Regions from separate parts of the Amycolatopsis sp. WQ 127309 genome, predicted to be linked through region 1. Evidence: predicted binding sites of a transcription regulator. Region 1 holds the regulator's gene; the other holds the start of a gene.
What was found. The regulator HspR, encoded in region 1, represses chaperone genes until heat shock. The targets are predictions, from matches to a motif close to ANNTTGAGTNNNNNNNACTCAANNT.

Region 2: lon (endopeptidase La) is a predicted target of HspR. The motif match lies at 2,679-2,703, and genes of this name have one in related genera.

What each region holds. Positions count from the first base shown of each region.
Region 1 covers NZ_CP095481.1:2,443,349-2,450,580, reverse strand. The annotation lists gene dnaK (molecular chaperone DnaK) at 1-707, shown strand, start outside; gene grpE (nucleotide exchange factor GrpE) at 704-1,408, shown strand; gene dnaJ (molecular chaperone DnaJ) at 1,445-2,626, shown strand; gene MUY22_RS11170 (heat shock protein transcriptional repressor HspR) at 2,632-3,057, shown strand; gene MUY22_RS11165 (IS30 family transposase) at 3,087-4,286, opposite strand; gene MUY22_RS11160 (DUF305 domain-containing protein) at 4,401-4,940, opposite strand; gene MUY22_RS11155 (lytic polysaccharide monooxygenase) at 4,937-5,698, opposite strand; gene MUY22_RS11150 (dienelactone hydrolase family protein) at 5,845-6,549, opposite strand; gene MUY22_RS11145 (globin domain-containing protein) at 6,571-7,232, opposite strand, start outside.
Region 2 covers NZ_CP095481.1:3,322,681-3,329,912, reverse strand. The annotation lists gene MUY22_RS15525 (GNAT family N-acetyltransferase) at 1-848, shown strand, start outside; gene MUY22_RS15520 (SAM-dependent methyltransferase) at 921-1,772, shown strand; gene MUY22_RS15515 (SAM-dependent methyltransferase) at 1,769-2,617, shown strand; gene lon (endopeptidase La) at 2,718-5,120, shown strand; gene MUY22_RS15505 (LacI family DNA-binding transcriptional regulator) at 5,183-6,202, opposite strand; gene MUY22_RS15500 (glycoside hydrolase family 13 protein) at 6,376-7,232, shown strand, end outside.

The DNA of each region.
Region 1 (7,232 bases):
GCAACACCACGATCCCGACCAAGCGCTCGGAGATCTTCTCCACCGCGGACGACAACCAGCCGTCGGTGCAGATCCAGGTGTTCCAGGGTGAGCGCGAGATCGCGGCGCACAACAAGAAGCTCGGCATGTTCGAGCTGACCGGTCTCCCGCCGGCCCCGCGTGGCGTGCCGCAGATCGAGGTCACCTTCGACATCGACGCCAACGGCATCGTGCACGTCCTGGCGAAGGACCTGGGCACGAACAAGGAGCAGTCGATGACGATCACCGGTGGCTCCGCGCTGCCGAAGGACGACATCGAGCGGATGGTCAAGGACGCCGAGGCGCACGCCGAGGAGGACAAGACCCGTCGCGAAGAGGCCGAGACCCGCAACCAGGCGGAGACGCTGGTCTACCAGACCGAGAAGTTCCTCAAGGACAACGACGACAAGCTGCCCGAGGACCTCAAGGGCAAGGTCAAGTCCGCGATCGACGAGTCGAACGAAGCCCTGAAGGGCACCGACTCGGCGAAGATCCGCGAGTCGATCGAGAAGCTGAACACCGCTTCGCAGGAGCTGGGCACCGCCCTGTACGCCAACGCGAACGCCGACGCCGCGGCCGGTGCGGCCGGAGCTTCGGGTGCGGCCGGTGACACCGGTGCGGCCGGTGCTCAGGACAAGGCCGACGACGTGGTGGACGCCGAGATCGTCGAAGAGGACGAGAAGAAGTGACCCACAGCTACGACGAATCCGAGAACCAGGGCCGCGGCCCGGAGGAGCCGGTGGTCGTGCGTGATCGACGTCGCGTGGACCCGCAGACCGGGCAGGTTCGCCCGCCCGGTCCGGCCCACGCGGCGCCGGAGCCCGAGGCGCCCGTGGAGCACGCGGGCCCCTCGCTCGGCGAGTCCATCATGGACGATTCGGTGGCCGTGGTCTCCGACGTCGAGAAGGAGCTTTCCGAGCGCACCGCCGACCTCCAGCGCCTGCAGGCCGAGTACGCCAACTACCGCAAGCGCGTCGAGCGTGACCGCGAGGCGGTCGTGATCGGCGCGAAGGCGACGGTGGTCAACGATCTGCTGCCGCTGCTCGACGACCTCGAGCGGGCCGACCAGCACGGTGACCTCACCGGGGCGTTCAAGGCCGTCGGCGACAAGCTGATCAGCGGTCTGCAGCGCGCGGGGCTCGAGTCGTTCGGCACCGAGGGCGAGGCCTTCGACCCGAGCGTGCACGAGGCCGTGCAGCACAACACCTCGCCGGACGTGGCGGGCCCGACGGTCACCGTGGTCATGCGCCGCGGCTACCGCTTCGGCGACCGCGTGCTGCGGGCGGCGCTGGTCGGCGTGACCGACCACGAGCCCGGCGCGGCCCCGGTGGACCCGCCGGTCGGTGGCGAGCTGCCGCTCGACGGCGGACTCGATGAGCAGCAGCAGTAAGCAGTATCCGGTTCCAGCGGAAGGAGGAGGCGCCCGATGAGTGCTCGGGAATGGATCGGTAAGGACTTCTACCGGGAACTGGGCGTCTCCTCCGACGCCACGGCGGACGAGATCAAGAAGGCCTACCGCAAGCTGGCCAAGGAGAACCACCCGGACGCGAACGCCGGCAACGCGCAGGCGGAGCAGAAGTTCAAGTCGGTCTCCGAGGCCTACGGCGTGCTCTCCGACGCCAGCAAGCGCAAGGAGTACGACGAGGCGCGGCGCCTGTTCGGCGGCTCGGGTGGCGGTGGGTTCAACTTCCCCACCGGCGGCGGTTCCGGCGGCTTCGACATGGGCGACATCTTCGGCCAGGCCGGCGCGGGTGCGGGCCAGCAGGGCGGGATGGGCGGGCTCGGCGACATCCTCGGCGGGCTGTTCGGCCGCGGCCGGTCGTCGGCCGGCGCGACGGCGAACCGGCCGCAGCGCGGTGCCGACGTCGAGACGGACGTCCGGATCGACTTCGCCGAAGCGGTCAAGGGCGCGACCCTGCCGCTGCGGCTGTCGAGCCCGGCGACCTGTTCGACGTGCGGTGGCAACGGCGCGAAGCCGGGCACGTCGCCGCGGACCTGTCCGACCTGCAGTGGGTCGGGGCTGGTCAGCCGGAGCCAGGGCGCGTTCGCGTTCTCGGAGCCGTGCCGCGACTGCCGCGGCCGCGGGCAGATCATCGACGACCCGTGCCCCGAGTGCGGCGGCGAAGGCATCAGCACGCGGACCCGCACGCTGACCGTCCGGATCCCGCCGGGCGTCGACGACGACCAGCGCATCCGGCTGGCCGGCCAGGGCGAGCCGGGCCGGGGTGGCGCGCAGGCGGGCGATCTGTACGTCCGGGTGCACGTGGCTCCGCACGCGTTGTTCGGGCGCAAGGCGCTCGACCTGACGATCGCGGTGCCGGTGGACTTCACCGAGCTCACGCTCGGCACCACGATCACGGTGCCGACCCTCGAGGGCAAGGTCTCGCTCAAGGTGCCCCCGGGCACGGCGAGCGGGCGGGTGCTGCGCGTGCGCGGCAAGGGCATCGCGAAGCGCGACGGATCGCAAGGTGACCTGCTCGTCACCCTGCAAGCGGCGATTCCCGCCAAACTGGACGACAAGGCGCGCGAGGCTCTGCAGTCGTACGCCGAGGCGATGGCCGGGCACGACCCCCGGCCGGAGATCACTGAGCTGCTCGAAGGCAGGTGAGTGGGATGTTCGGCGGGATTCCCCCGGAGGGGGACGAAGAGACTCCGGTGTTCGTCATCTCGGTGGCGGCCCAGCTGGCGGGGATGCACGCGCAGACGTTGCGCACCTACGACCGGCAGGGCCTGGTGTCGCCGGGCCGCACCTCCGGTGGCGGGCGCCGCTACTCGATGCGGGACATCGCGCTGCTGCGCGAGGTCCAGCGGTTGTCCCAGGAAGACGGCGTGAACCTGGCCGGCATCAAGCGCATCATCGAGCTGGAGAACCAGGTCGACGCGCTGCGGGCGAGGCTGTCGGAGATCACCGAGGAACTGGCCGCGGCGTACGCCGCCGGGGAGCAGGCCGCTGCGGCGGCACACGCTTCCTACCGCCGGGACCTGGTGCCGATGAACCAGCAGACCGCGATGGTGGTCTGGCGCCCCAAGCGCCGTTAGTCCGCAAGGTCCGTGAAGGCCTGGCGGATTCACGCGGTGGTTGCAACACCTGTCGTTGGTTGATCCAACAGTAGCTTCGTGAGGACCTCGGCTGGTGTTCGCCAGCCGAGGGTCTCCCGCGGTCGCCCGTTCAGCTCAGCCGCGACCTCCGCCAGGTCCTCAGCTGTGTGCTGAGACAGGTCGGTGCCTTTCGGAAAGTACTGCCGGAGCAGACCGTTGGTGTTCTCGTTGGACCCCCGCTGCCACGGCGAATGCGGATCGCAAAAATAGATATCCAGCCCCGTGGCCAGGGTGATCGTCCGGTGATGCGCCATCTCCTTGCCCTGATCCCAGGTCAGCGACCCCAGCAGCAACGGCGGCAACGTCGCGATCATCTCGGTCATCGCCGCGGCGACGGTGGCTGCGTCTCGCCCGTCGGGCAGGTGCAGCAACATCACAAACCGGGTCGAACGCTCCACCAGCGTCCCGATCGCCGACCGGTTGTCTTTGCCCAGGATCAGGTCACCTTCCCAGTGCCCCGGGACTGCCCGGTCGGCGGCCTCGGCGGGACGTTCGCTGATGTTGACCATGTCCTGGATCCGGCCCGACGGTCGTTCCCGGCGGGCCTGGGTTTGCCGTCTCGGCATCCGCAGTGCTCGTCCGGTCCGCAGCGCCGCGGTCAGTTCCCGGCGCAACGCTCCGCGGCTTTGGACGTACAGTGATTGGTAGATCGTTTCGTGTGACACCCGCATCTCCGGCCGGTCGGGGAAGTCCAGGGCCAGTCTTTCGGAGATCTGCCGTGGTGACCACTTGCGGTTCAGCCCGGCCTGCACCACCGCCCGCAGTACCGGATCAGCGGCCAGCTTCGCGGTCTTGGGTCGTTTCGCGCGGTGTTCGGCGCGGTGCTGGGCGCTGCTGGGCCGGTAGTTCCCGGTCAGGCCGGTGTTGCGGGCCAGCTCCCGCGACACCGTCGAAGCCGACCGGCCGATCATCCTGCCGATCGCGCGGGGCCCGTGACCTGCGGCGGTCAGGCAGGCGATCTCGTCCCGCTCAGTGATGCTCAACCGGAGCGGACCGGGGCGGGTGGGTGCGTTGCTGCTCACCCCGCCAGCGTGGCGGAACAGCCGGACTCCGGTGGCGGGGGCGAAGCCGGCCGCTCGCGCGGCCGGCTTCGCCGCCTTTCCTGCCCGGATGTGGTCCCAGAACTCCAGCTGCACTGACCTGGGCAGCCAGCGATGCGCTCGAACCATCGGCAACTCCACCTTTCATCGAGGTGGTGTTGCAACGACCCCATGACTCCGAGCCTCCTTACCGGCCATAAGAGCCGGTAAGGAGGCCTTCACGGCTTTCAAGCCCCGGGCGCGTCAGGGCTTGAAGTTCAGCAGCTGCTTCACTTCGGCGCTGCGCGAATCGATGACGCGGCGGGCCAGGTCGCGGGCCTGGGCGTTGACGCCGCCGCTCGTGCCGTTCTCCGTCTGGGCCAGCTCGACGGCTCCTTGCTGCTGACCCGTCAGGACGTCCAGGAACTTGCGGCCGAACTCCGTGTCCGGTGCGGTCTTCAGCGTGCCGACCAGGTCCGGGGCGGTCATCTTCATGCCGCCGTGGCCGGCGTGGGCCGCCGGGTTCATGTCCATCGTTTCCGGCTGGTTCCAGCTGCTCAGCCAGCTCTTCATGTCGTTGATCTCGGTCTGCTGCGTCGACTCGATCGCCGCCGCCAGGACCTTCAGGTCGGCGGGCAGCTGCCGCGTCTGCGCCAGCCGGGCGATCTCGATGCCCTGCTGGTTCTGGGGGATCAGCATCTGCAGGAACATCACGTCGGCCGCGTTGTACGCCGGGGCGGCCGCCGTCGCGCCGCTGCCGCATCCGGCCAGCAGCAGTGCGACGGCGACCAGCAGGAACCTCACTGGCGCTGCCAGAGGGCCGGGGTGTTCGGCGGCTCCCAGCCCGCGATCGCCGTGTGCGGCTGGAGGCAGCGGTAGCTCGCGCCGCCGTACGTGACGACGTCACCGGCCTTGTACGCCGTGCCCGCGGCCCACGTTCCGCCGGCCGGCGGGGTCGTGGTCGGGGGCGGGGTCGTGGTGGGCGGCGGGGTCGTGGTCGGGGGCGGCGTGGTGGTGGGCGGCGGGGTCGTCGTGCCGCCGCCACCGATCTGGAGGTCGACGCAGCTGTAGAACGCGTTGGACGTGTCGGAGATGTTCCAGATGGCCAGCACCTTCACCCGGCCTGAATAGCCCGAGAGGTTCACCGTGTGCGACAGCGTCGCCGGCGGCTGCTGGTTGTTGCCGGGGAACGTCGCGACGCGGGTGTTGCCGACGTAGTAGTCGTAGCTCGACGTGGCGTGCCGGGCGGTGAACACCCAGTTGAACGTCACCGTCGTGCCGACGGACTTGGCCGGCCACGGCTTCGACTCGTCGGCCAGCTCGGCGAACTGGGACAGGCCGCCGTTGCAGCTGCGCAGGCCCTTCGGGCCCTCGACGCTCTGGGGTTCGTAGACGATCTGCCCGCAGTTCGGCACCTTCCCCGCCGCGCAGTTGGCCTGCCTGCTGGGTGGGTCGGAGATGTAACCGTGGGCACTGGCTGAGGCGGCAGGGAGGACGACCACCAGCACCGGCGCGAGGATCGCACCGGCGGCGGCCGCCAAGAGCTTGCGCTTCAAGGTCATTTCGGCTCCTCGAAGGGGGAACGACGTCGTTCCGGAGGGAGGGCGAACGAGCACATCCGGGGGAGATGTGGTCTAGACCATAAGTCGATTCGGGCACAACGGTCAACGAACTACCGCCATTCGGCGGTTTTCCTGCTCCGGTCGGCTCAGCGCGAAGGTCGGTCCAGGTGTTCACCGAAGAAGTCCGTCACCCGGCGCCACGCGTCCTCGGACGCTTCGTGGTGGTAGGTGAAGCCGACGACCTTGAGCAGCAGGTTCAGCGGCGCCGCGACGTCGATCTTGTTGGCGAACCCGTGGCTGGCGCCCGGGTACTCCTTGACGTCGTGCGGGATCTCACGCTCGGTGAGTGCCGTCTCGAGTTTCGCGGCCGCGCCGCGCAGGCCGAAGTCCTTCTGGCCGAAGCTCGCGACGATCGGGCAGGCGTCGTCCAGCACGGACAGGTTCTTCGGCAGCTGGCCGTAGTAGGGCGCGGACGCCTGGAAGCCGCGCGACGCCGCCACGAGCGCGAAGCCGCCGCCCATGCAGAACCCGGCGATGCCGATCCGGCCGCTGCAGTCCGGGCGCGCGGCCAGGAGCGCGCGGGACGCCTCGATGTCGTCGAACGCCTGGCCCCGGTTCGCGAACATGTCCGAGAACACGCGCCGCACGCACCGGCGCATGCCGCCGCGCGAGTACAGGTCGGGGCTGAGGGCCAGGAAGCCCTCGCCGGCGAAGCGGTCGGTGATGGTCCGGGTGTCCTGGCTCAGCCCGAACGCGTCGTGGATGAGCACCACGCCCGGGTGCGGCCCCGCTCCCTCGGGTTCCGCCAGGTAACCGCCGATGCCGCCCGAAACCGGAATAGTCGTCTCCATATCGGCGACGATAGCGAGCGATCAGTCGAGCGTGAACGGGTCGTACGATATTCGTTCCAGATCGACGCCCTTGGTCAGCAGTTTCGCAATGGTCGCCTGGATCATCTGCGGAGATCCGGAAACGAGCACGTCGTGGTTCTTCCACGTGCCGCGCTGGGTGACGGCGTGGGCGAGCGTGCCGCGGTCGCCGCCGGACAAAGCGCCCTCTTCGGTAACCGGGGTTACCGTAAGCCACTTCGACGTAGCGCTCAGCCGTCGCAAATCTTCCAGCGCGTAGAGATCTTCCGGTCTGCGGCCGCCGAAGAACAGGTGCACCGGCGGGTTCCGCTTCCACCGCTGGAGGTCGTCGAGGATGGCGAGCAACGGCGTGAGCCCGGTGCCGCCGGCGATCATCAGCAGCCGTTTCTTCGTCGTGCTCGGCCGCACGCTCAGCGCGCCCATCGACGGCCCGAGCCGCCAGACGTCACCCTGCTTGGTGTGGTTGACGATGGCGCCGCTGACCCAGCCGCCCGGCACGGTCCGCACGTGGAAGGTGAGCTGGCCGTCGCCGCGGGGCGCGTTCGCCGGCGAGAGGTACCGCCACAACCGCGGTCGTTGCGGCACCTCCACGCTGACGTAACCGCCGGCGCGGTACGGGAGCAGGCCCTCGGTCTGCACCTTGACCAGCGCGACGTCGCGGGTGA
Region 2 (7,232 bases), 880 kb from region 1:
AAAACGCGGTGGTGCTGGACGTCGACCTCGGCGACTCGGCTGCCACCGGGCGCGCGTCCCGCGTCCAGGTGGACCGCGACGCCCCCAACGCGCCGTGGCGCGCGCTCACCGAGCACCGCCTCGACCTCCAGCTGGCGGGCCCGCAGCCGGCCGCCGCGCTCGACGCCCTACTCACCCGATGGGATGAACATCTGCGCGCGGTCGCCGAACCGGGCGACACCGAGACCGCCGCGGTCCTCCCGCGGGCCAGCCGGGACGCCGCCGGCACGCGCGAAATGCTGCACCACGGCTTCGCGCCGCTGCGCGTGGTCGCGGTCCGCCCGGCCGACCGGATGATCCCGGAGGGCCCGCGCGGCACCCCGGGCGTCAAGATCCGCCGGGCCGAGCCCGGTGACCTCGACACCGCGGTGGCGCTGGGGATGGAGCTGCACTCCTTCGACGCCCAGTACGGCACGGTGAACCTGCGCTCGGGCGTCGAGGACATCCTGGCCAAGGACCTCGCCGAGCAGCTCAACCGGCCGGAACCGCCGTTGTGGATCGCCGAGCTGTACGGCCGGGCGCTCGGCATGGTGAACGTCCAGCACCCCGGCGAGACCGGCTGGATCAGCGACCGCGTCAAGGCCGGGCGCGTCGGCTACCTGTCGTCCTTGGCCGTCGCCGAAGCGGCGCGGTCGTCCGGTGTCGGTACCGCGCTGTCGGCCCACGCCCACCAGGTGCTCGACGAGGAGGGCACCGACGTCGTCCTGCTGCACCACGCCGCGGCGAACCCGCTTTCGACGCCGTTCTGGTACGCCCAGGGCTACCGGCCGCTGTGGACGTATTGGCAGCGTCGCCCAGCCGTTCGGTGAACCACTGGCGGATTACCGGTCGCACTCCGTCCTTATAGGCTGGCGCCAGGACTCGAGGGATGGGGAGCCGAAGTGAACGAGCGGGACGCCGCGCCCAGAGCACCCGAGGGCGTCGACACGGAGAAGCCGTCCGCGGCCCGGATCTACGACTGGTACCTCGGCGGTACCCAGAACTGGGCCGTGGACCGCGAGTTCGGGCGGCGCGTCGAACAGCAGTGGCCGCTCGTGCGCCCCGGCTCCAAGCAGAACCGCGAGTTCATGAACCGCGCCGTGCGCGCGGCGCTCAAGGCCGGGATCCGCCAGTTCGTCGACCTCGGCTCCGGTGTCCCGACGGCCGGCAACGTCCACGAGGTCGTCGAGGCCGAGCTGCCGGACGAGCACGACGCGACGGTCGTCTACGTCGACTACGAGCCGGTCGCCGTCGCCCACGCGACGCTCATCCTCGAGGAGGAGGCGGCGACCGACTGGGCCGGCATCGTCCAGGCCGACATGCGCGACGCCAAGGCCGTGCTGCGCGCGGAAGAGACGAAGCGGCTCATCGACTTCTCGAAGCCGGTCTGCGTGATGATGATGGCGGTGCTGCACTTCGTCGGCCCGGACGACGACCCGCACGGCCTGCTCAAGGCGTACCGCGACGCGCTCGCGCCGGGCAGCTGGCTGGCGATCTCGCAGATGAGCGAGGGTGACGGCGAAGGCGAGTCGCTGGCCGGGCTGAGGTGGTTCGTCGAGCAGTACCGGAAGACGAGCAACCCGGTGTGGCTGCGCACCCGCGAGGAGATCGAGCCGCTGTTCGGCGACTGGCCGATCCTGGAGCCGGGCATCGTGCACCTGCCGGACTGGCGGCCCGACCGGAAGCTGAACGCACTGGAAGCCGAAGCCCGCCCGTACGCGTGGTGCGGTATCGCGGAGAAGCCGCTCGGATGAGCGAAGGAGCGCCGATCGCGCCCGCCGGGGTGGACACGGAGAAGCCGTCCGCCGCGCGCGTCTACGACTGGTACCTCGGCGGCAACCACCACTGGGCGGTCGACCGCGAGTTCGGCCGCCGCGTGGAGAAGGTGTGGCCGCTGATCCGGCCGATCTCGCGGCAGAACCGGGCGTTCATGAACCGCGTCGTCTCGGCCGCGGTGGACGCCGGCGTCCGCCAGTTCGTCGACCTCGGCTCCGGTGTACCGACCGCGGGCAACGTGCACGAGATCGTCCGGGAGCTGCTGCCTTTTGGTGAGCGCGCGTCGGTCGTCTACGTCGACTACGAGCCGGTGGCGGCCGCGCACTCCCGGCTGATCCTGGAGAAGGAAGACGCGACGGACTGGGCGGGCCTGGTCGAGCGCGACATCCGGCGGCCCGCGGAGATCTTCGCGGACGACGTCGTGTCGGACCTGATCGACTGGTCACGGCCGGTGTGCCTGCTGATGATCACGGTGATGCACTTCGTCGGCCCGTCGGACGATCCCGACGGCCTGATGGCGACGTACCGGGCGAAGCTGGCGCCGGGCAGCTGGCTGGCGCTGACGCACGGCACCTGCCGCGACGACGCCCCGCCGGCCCGCGCGGCCGAGGTTCGCGCGTTCATCGACGCCTACCGCGCCACGACGAACCCCGCGTGGCTGCGCACGGCGGAAGAACTGCTCCCCTGGTTCGGCGGCTGGCCGTTGCTCCCGCCGGGGATGACATCGTTGCCGGACTGGCGTCCCGACGAGCGTCCGACGGTGCTGGATCTGGAGACGCGGCCCTTCGCCTGGTGCGCGGTCGCGCGCCGCCCGAGCCTCTGACCTGCGCTTTCCCTGATCGCTGTGGGCGAACGCACCATCGGAAACAAACACACCCATCGGAGAGTTGAGCAAGGCAGACTCAACTACCCGAGGAGTGCACATGTCCGACACCCGCCTCCTGCCCGTGCTCCCGCTCGATGACGACGTCGTGCTGCCGGGCATGGTCGTCCCGCTCGACCTCACCGACACCGAGACGCGGGCCGCGGTGGAGTCCGCCCAGGCCGGCACGCCCAGCCAGGCGTCCTTCCCCGGCATCCGGTCGACCGGCGCCACCAAGGCCGAAGTCCTGATCGTGCCGCGCGTCCACGGCGAGTACGCCGAGTACGGCACCGTCGCGACCGTCGAGCGCATCGGGCGTGTGCCCGGTGGCAAGGCCGCCGTGCTGCTGCGCGGCACCGCCCGCGCGCTCGTCGGCCGGATGGCCGACGGTCCCGGCGCCGCCCGCTGGGTGCACGCCGAGGACGCCCCCGAAACCACCGGCGACCAGACCGCGAAGCTCGCGGCCGAGTACAAGGCCGTCGTCATCTCGATCCTCCAGCAGCGCGGCGGCTGGCAGCTGATCGACGCCGTCCAGCAGGTCGAGGACCCGTCCGCGGTCGCCGACCTGTCCGGCAACGCGCCCTACCTCGACACCGACCGGAAGGTCGAGCTGCTCACCACGCTCGACGTCACCGCGCGCCTGGAGAAGGCGCTCGAGTGGAGCAAGGAGCACCTGGCCGAGCTCGAGGTCACCGACACGATCCGCAAGGACGTCTCCGAAGGCATGGAGAAGCAGCAGAAGGAGTTCCTGCTGCGCCGCCAGCTCGAAGCGATCCGCAAGGAGCTGGGCGAGCTCGACGGCAGCACCGACGACACGGACTACCGCGCCCGCGTCGAAGGCGCCGAACTGCCCGATGCCGTGAAGAAGGCCGCGCTGGCCGAGGTGGACAAGCTGGACCGGACGTCCGAGCAGTCCCCCGAGGGCGGATGGATCCGCACCTGGCTGGACACCGTCCTGGAGCTGCCGTGGAACGAGCGCACCGAGGACGTCTACGACATCGCGGCCGCGCGCGCCGTGCTGGACGCCGACCACGCGGGCCTCGACGACGTCAAGGAACGCATCATCGAGTACCTGGCCGTCCGGAAGCGTCGCGCGGAGTCGGGTCTCGGCCCGGTCGGCGGACGTCGTTCCGGCGCGGTGCTCGCCCTCGCGGGCCCTCCCGGGGTCGGCAAGACGTCGCTGGGTGAGTCCGTCGCGAAGGCCATGGGCCGCAAGTTCGTCCGCGTCGCCCTCGGCGGCATCCGCGACGAGGCGGAGATCCGCGGTCACCGCCGCACCTACGTCGGCGCGCTGCCCGGCCGGATCGTCCGCGCCATCAAGGAAGCCGGCTCGATGAACCCGGTCGTGCTGCTCGACGAGATCGACAAGATCGGCGCCGACTACCGCGGCGACCCGACCGCGGCGCTGCTCGAAGTGCTGGACCCGGAACAGAACCACACGTTCCGCGACCACTACCTCGAGGTCGAGCTGGACCTGTCCGACGTCGTGTTCCTGGCGACGGCCAACGCCCTGGAGACCATCCCCGGCCCGCTGCTGGACCGGATGGAACTGGTGACGCTGGACGGCTACACCGAGCACGAGAAGGTCACCATCGCCCGCGACCACCTGCTCCCCCGCGAGCTGGAGCGCGCCGGCCTGAGCACGGACGACGTCGCGCTGACGGACGCCGCGTTCAGCCGGATCGCCGCCGAGTACACCCGCGAGGCGGGTGTGCGCGCCGCGAACCGCACGATCGCGAAGGTGCTGCGCAAGATCGCGACGAAGGTGGCGCTGGACCAGGTGTCCTTGCCGCTCACGATCGACGACGCCGACCTCGAGACCTACCTGGGCCGGCCGCGTCACCTGCCGGAGTCGTCGCTGCCCGCGTCGACCCAGCGGACCGCGACCCCGGGCGTGGCCACGGGCCTGGCGGTGACGGGGGCCGGCGGTGACGTCCTCTACATCGAGGCGTCGCTGGCGGACCAGGAGTCCGGCGCGTCCGGGCTGCAGCTGACCGGCCAGCTCGGCGACGTGATGAAGGAGTCCGTCCAGATCGCGCTGTCCTACCTGCGCTCGCACGGCGCGGAGCTGGAACTGCCGGTCGGTGACCTGAAGAACCGCGGCATCCACGTCCACGTGCCGGCCGGCGCGGTCCCGAAGGACGGGCCGAGCGCGGGCGTCACGATGACGACGGCGCTGGCGTCGCTGCTCTCGGGCCGCGTGGTGAAGGCGGACGTCGCGATGACGGGCGAGGTGTCCCTGACCGGCCGCGTCCTCCCGATCGGCGGTGTCAAGCAGAAGCTGCTGGCCGCCCACCGGGCGGGGATGAAGACGGTGATCATCCCGCAGCGCAACGAGCCGGACCTGGACGACGTCCCGGCCGAGGTGCTGTCCCAGCTGGACGTCCACGCGGTGGCGAACGTCCGCGAGGTCCTGGACCTCGCCCTGACCCCGGCTTCGACGCCGGTCGCCCAGGCGGCGTAACCCCGAACGCCGCCACCTGAACGGCCGGTTTCCCTGTCCCCCAAGGGAAACCGGCCGTTTCCCTATGTCCGGACCGGGGCGGTCGACTCGCGTTCGACCAGGGAGACGTCGATCGTCACCGGGTGCTTCGGGCGTTCGCTCTTCTCGATCGAGTCCATCAGGATGGACACCGCCGTCGACGCTTTGCGGGCGATGTCCTGCGACACCGTCGTCAGCTTCGGTGTGACGTAGTTGCAGAGGTCGAGGTCGTCGAAGCCGACCACCGAGATGTCCTCCGGGACGCGTGCGCCCGCCTCGGTCAGGCCGTGGACGATGCCGACCGCGAGGATGTCCGCCGTCGCGAACAATGCCGTCATGCCCGGGTGGCGATCCGCGAGAGCCAGGCCCAGGTCGTGGCCTTCGGCGTACGTCGTGTTGACCGTCTCCACCAGGTCCGGCCGGGCGACGCCGGCGTCCGCGAAGGCCTGGCAGAAGCCCTCGAAGCGTTCGTGGACCACGCCTACGCCGCTGAACGCCGGGCCGGCGAACAGGATCCTGCGGTGGCCGAGGTCCAGGAGGTGCCGGGCCGCGAGGCGGGCGCCCGCGAAGTCGTCCGAGCGTGTGCCCGTCGTCAGGCGGTTCGCCGAGTAGCTGTCGATCGCGACGACGTGGACCGCGCCGATCGTCTTCTTCGTCAGGTTGCCGACCTTCTCGTCGAGGAAGCCCAGCAGGATCGCGCCGTCGAGGCTCCACGACCGCAGTGCCTCGGCGACCTCGTCCGGGTGGGCGACGCCGCGCAGCAGCAGGTGGTAGCCGTACTTGCGCAGCTCGCGCTCGATCAGGCCGACGATCGCCATGGTGTGCGGGCTGATCATCAGGCTGTCCTCGTCGGCGGCCGGCACCAGTAGGCCGACCAGCCGCGACGCCTTGGTCGCGAGGCTGCGGGCCGACGCGCTCGGGACGTAGCCGAGCTCGGCCGCGATGCGCTGGACCTTCTCGATGGTCCCGGGTGAGACGCGCGCGCGGTTGCCGTTCATCACGTTCGACACGGTCATCATGCTCACGCCCGCCTGCTCGGCGACCTCCCGCAGCGTGACGCGCACCCTCGGACTCCTCTCGCTCACCCCGGGCCCCAAGGTTACGGGACCGGCCGTTGACAAGCGGTCGGGGACGACATTACCGTCTATCGAGGTATAGCGCTAAACCTAATCGCCGCGGACCTGGGTCCGCACCCTTCGCCGCGCTCCGGAAACCGTTGAGCCAGAACGGGAGTCCCGTGACCACCGACATCTCGACCAGCCCGCTGACCACACCCGCCGAGCAGGCGGCGCCGTGGTGGCGCGGTGCCGTCATCTACCAGATCTACCCCCGCAGTTTCGCCGACGGGAACGGCGACGGCACCGGTGACCTCGCCGGCGTCCGCGCCCGCCTGCCCCACCTCAAACGCCTCGGCGTGGACGCCATCTGGTTCACGCCCTGGTACTCCTCGCCGCTGGCCGACGGCGGGTACGACGTCGCCGACTACCGCGTCATCGATCCGGCGTTCGGCACCCTCGACGAGGCCGAACAGCTGATCGCCGAAGCCGCCGGGCTGGGCATCAAGACCATTGTGGACATCGTCCCCAACCACGTCTCGGACCAGCACGAGTGGTTCAAGGCCGCACTGGCCGCCGGGCCGGGATCACCGGCGCGCCAACGGTTCTGGTTCCGCCCGGGCCGCGGCGAGCACGGCGAGCTGCCGCCGACGGACTGGGAGTCCAGCTTCTCCGGCGGCACCTGGACGCGCACCACGAACCCGGACGGCACGCCCGGCGACTGGTACCTGCACCTGTTCGCGCCCGAGCAGCCGGACCTCAACTGGAACCACCCGGACGTCCGCGCCGAGCACGAGCGCGTGCTGCGGTTCTGGTTCGACCGGGGCGTCGCGGGCATCCGCATCGACTCCGCGACCATGCCGGTCAAGGACCCGGCGCTGCCCAACGAGGTGACGCCGGACGCGCACCCGTTCGTCGACCGCGACGAGATCCACGACATCTACCGCGGCTGGCGGGCCGTCGCCGACTCCTACGCCGAGCCGCGGGTGCTGGTCGGCGAGGTCTGGCTGGCCGACCCACACCGCTTCGCCCGCTACCT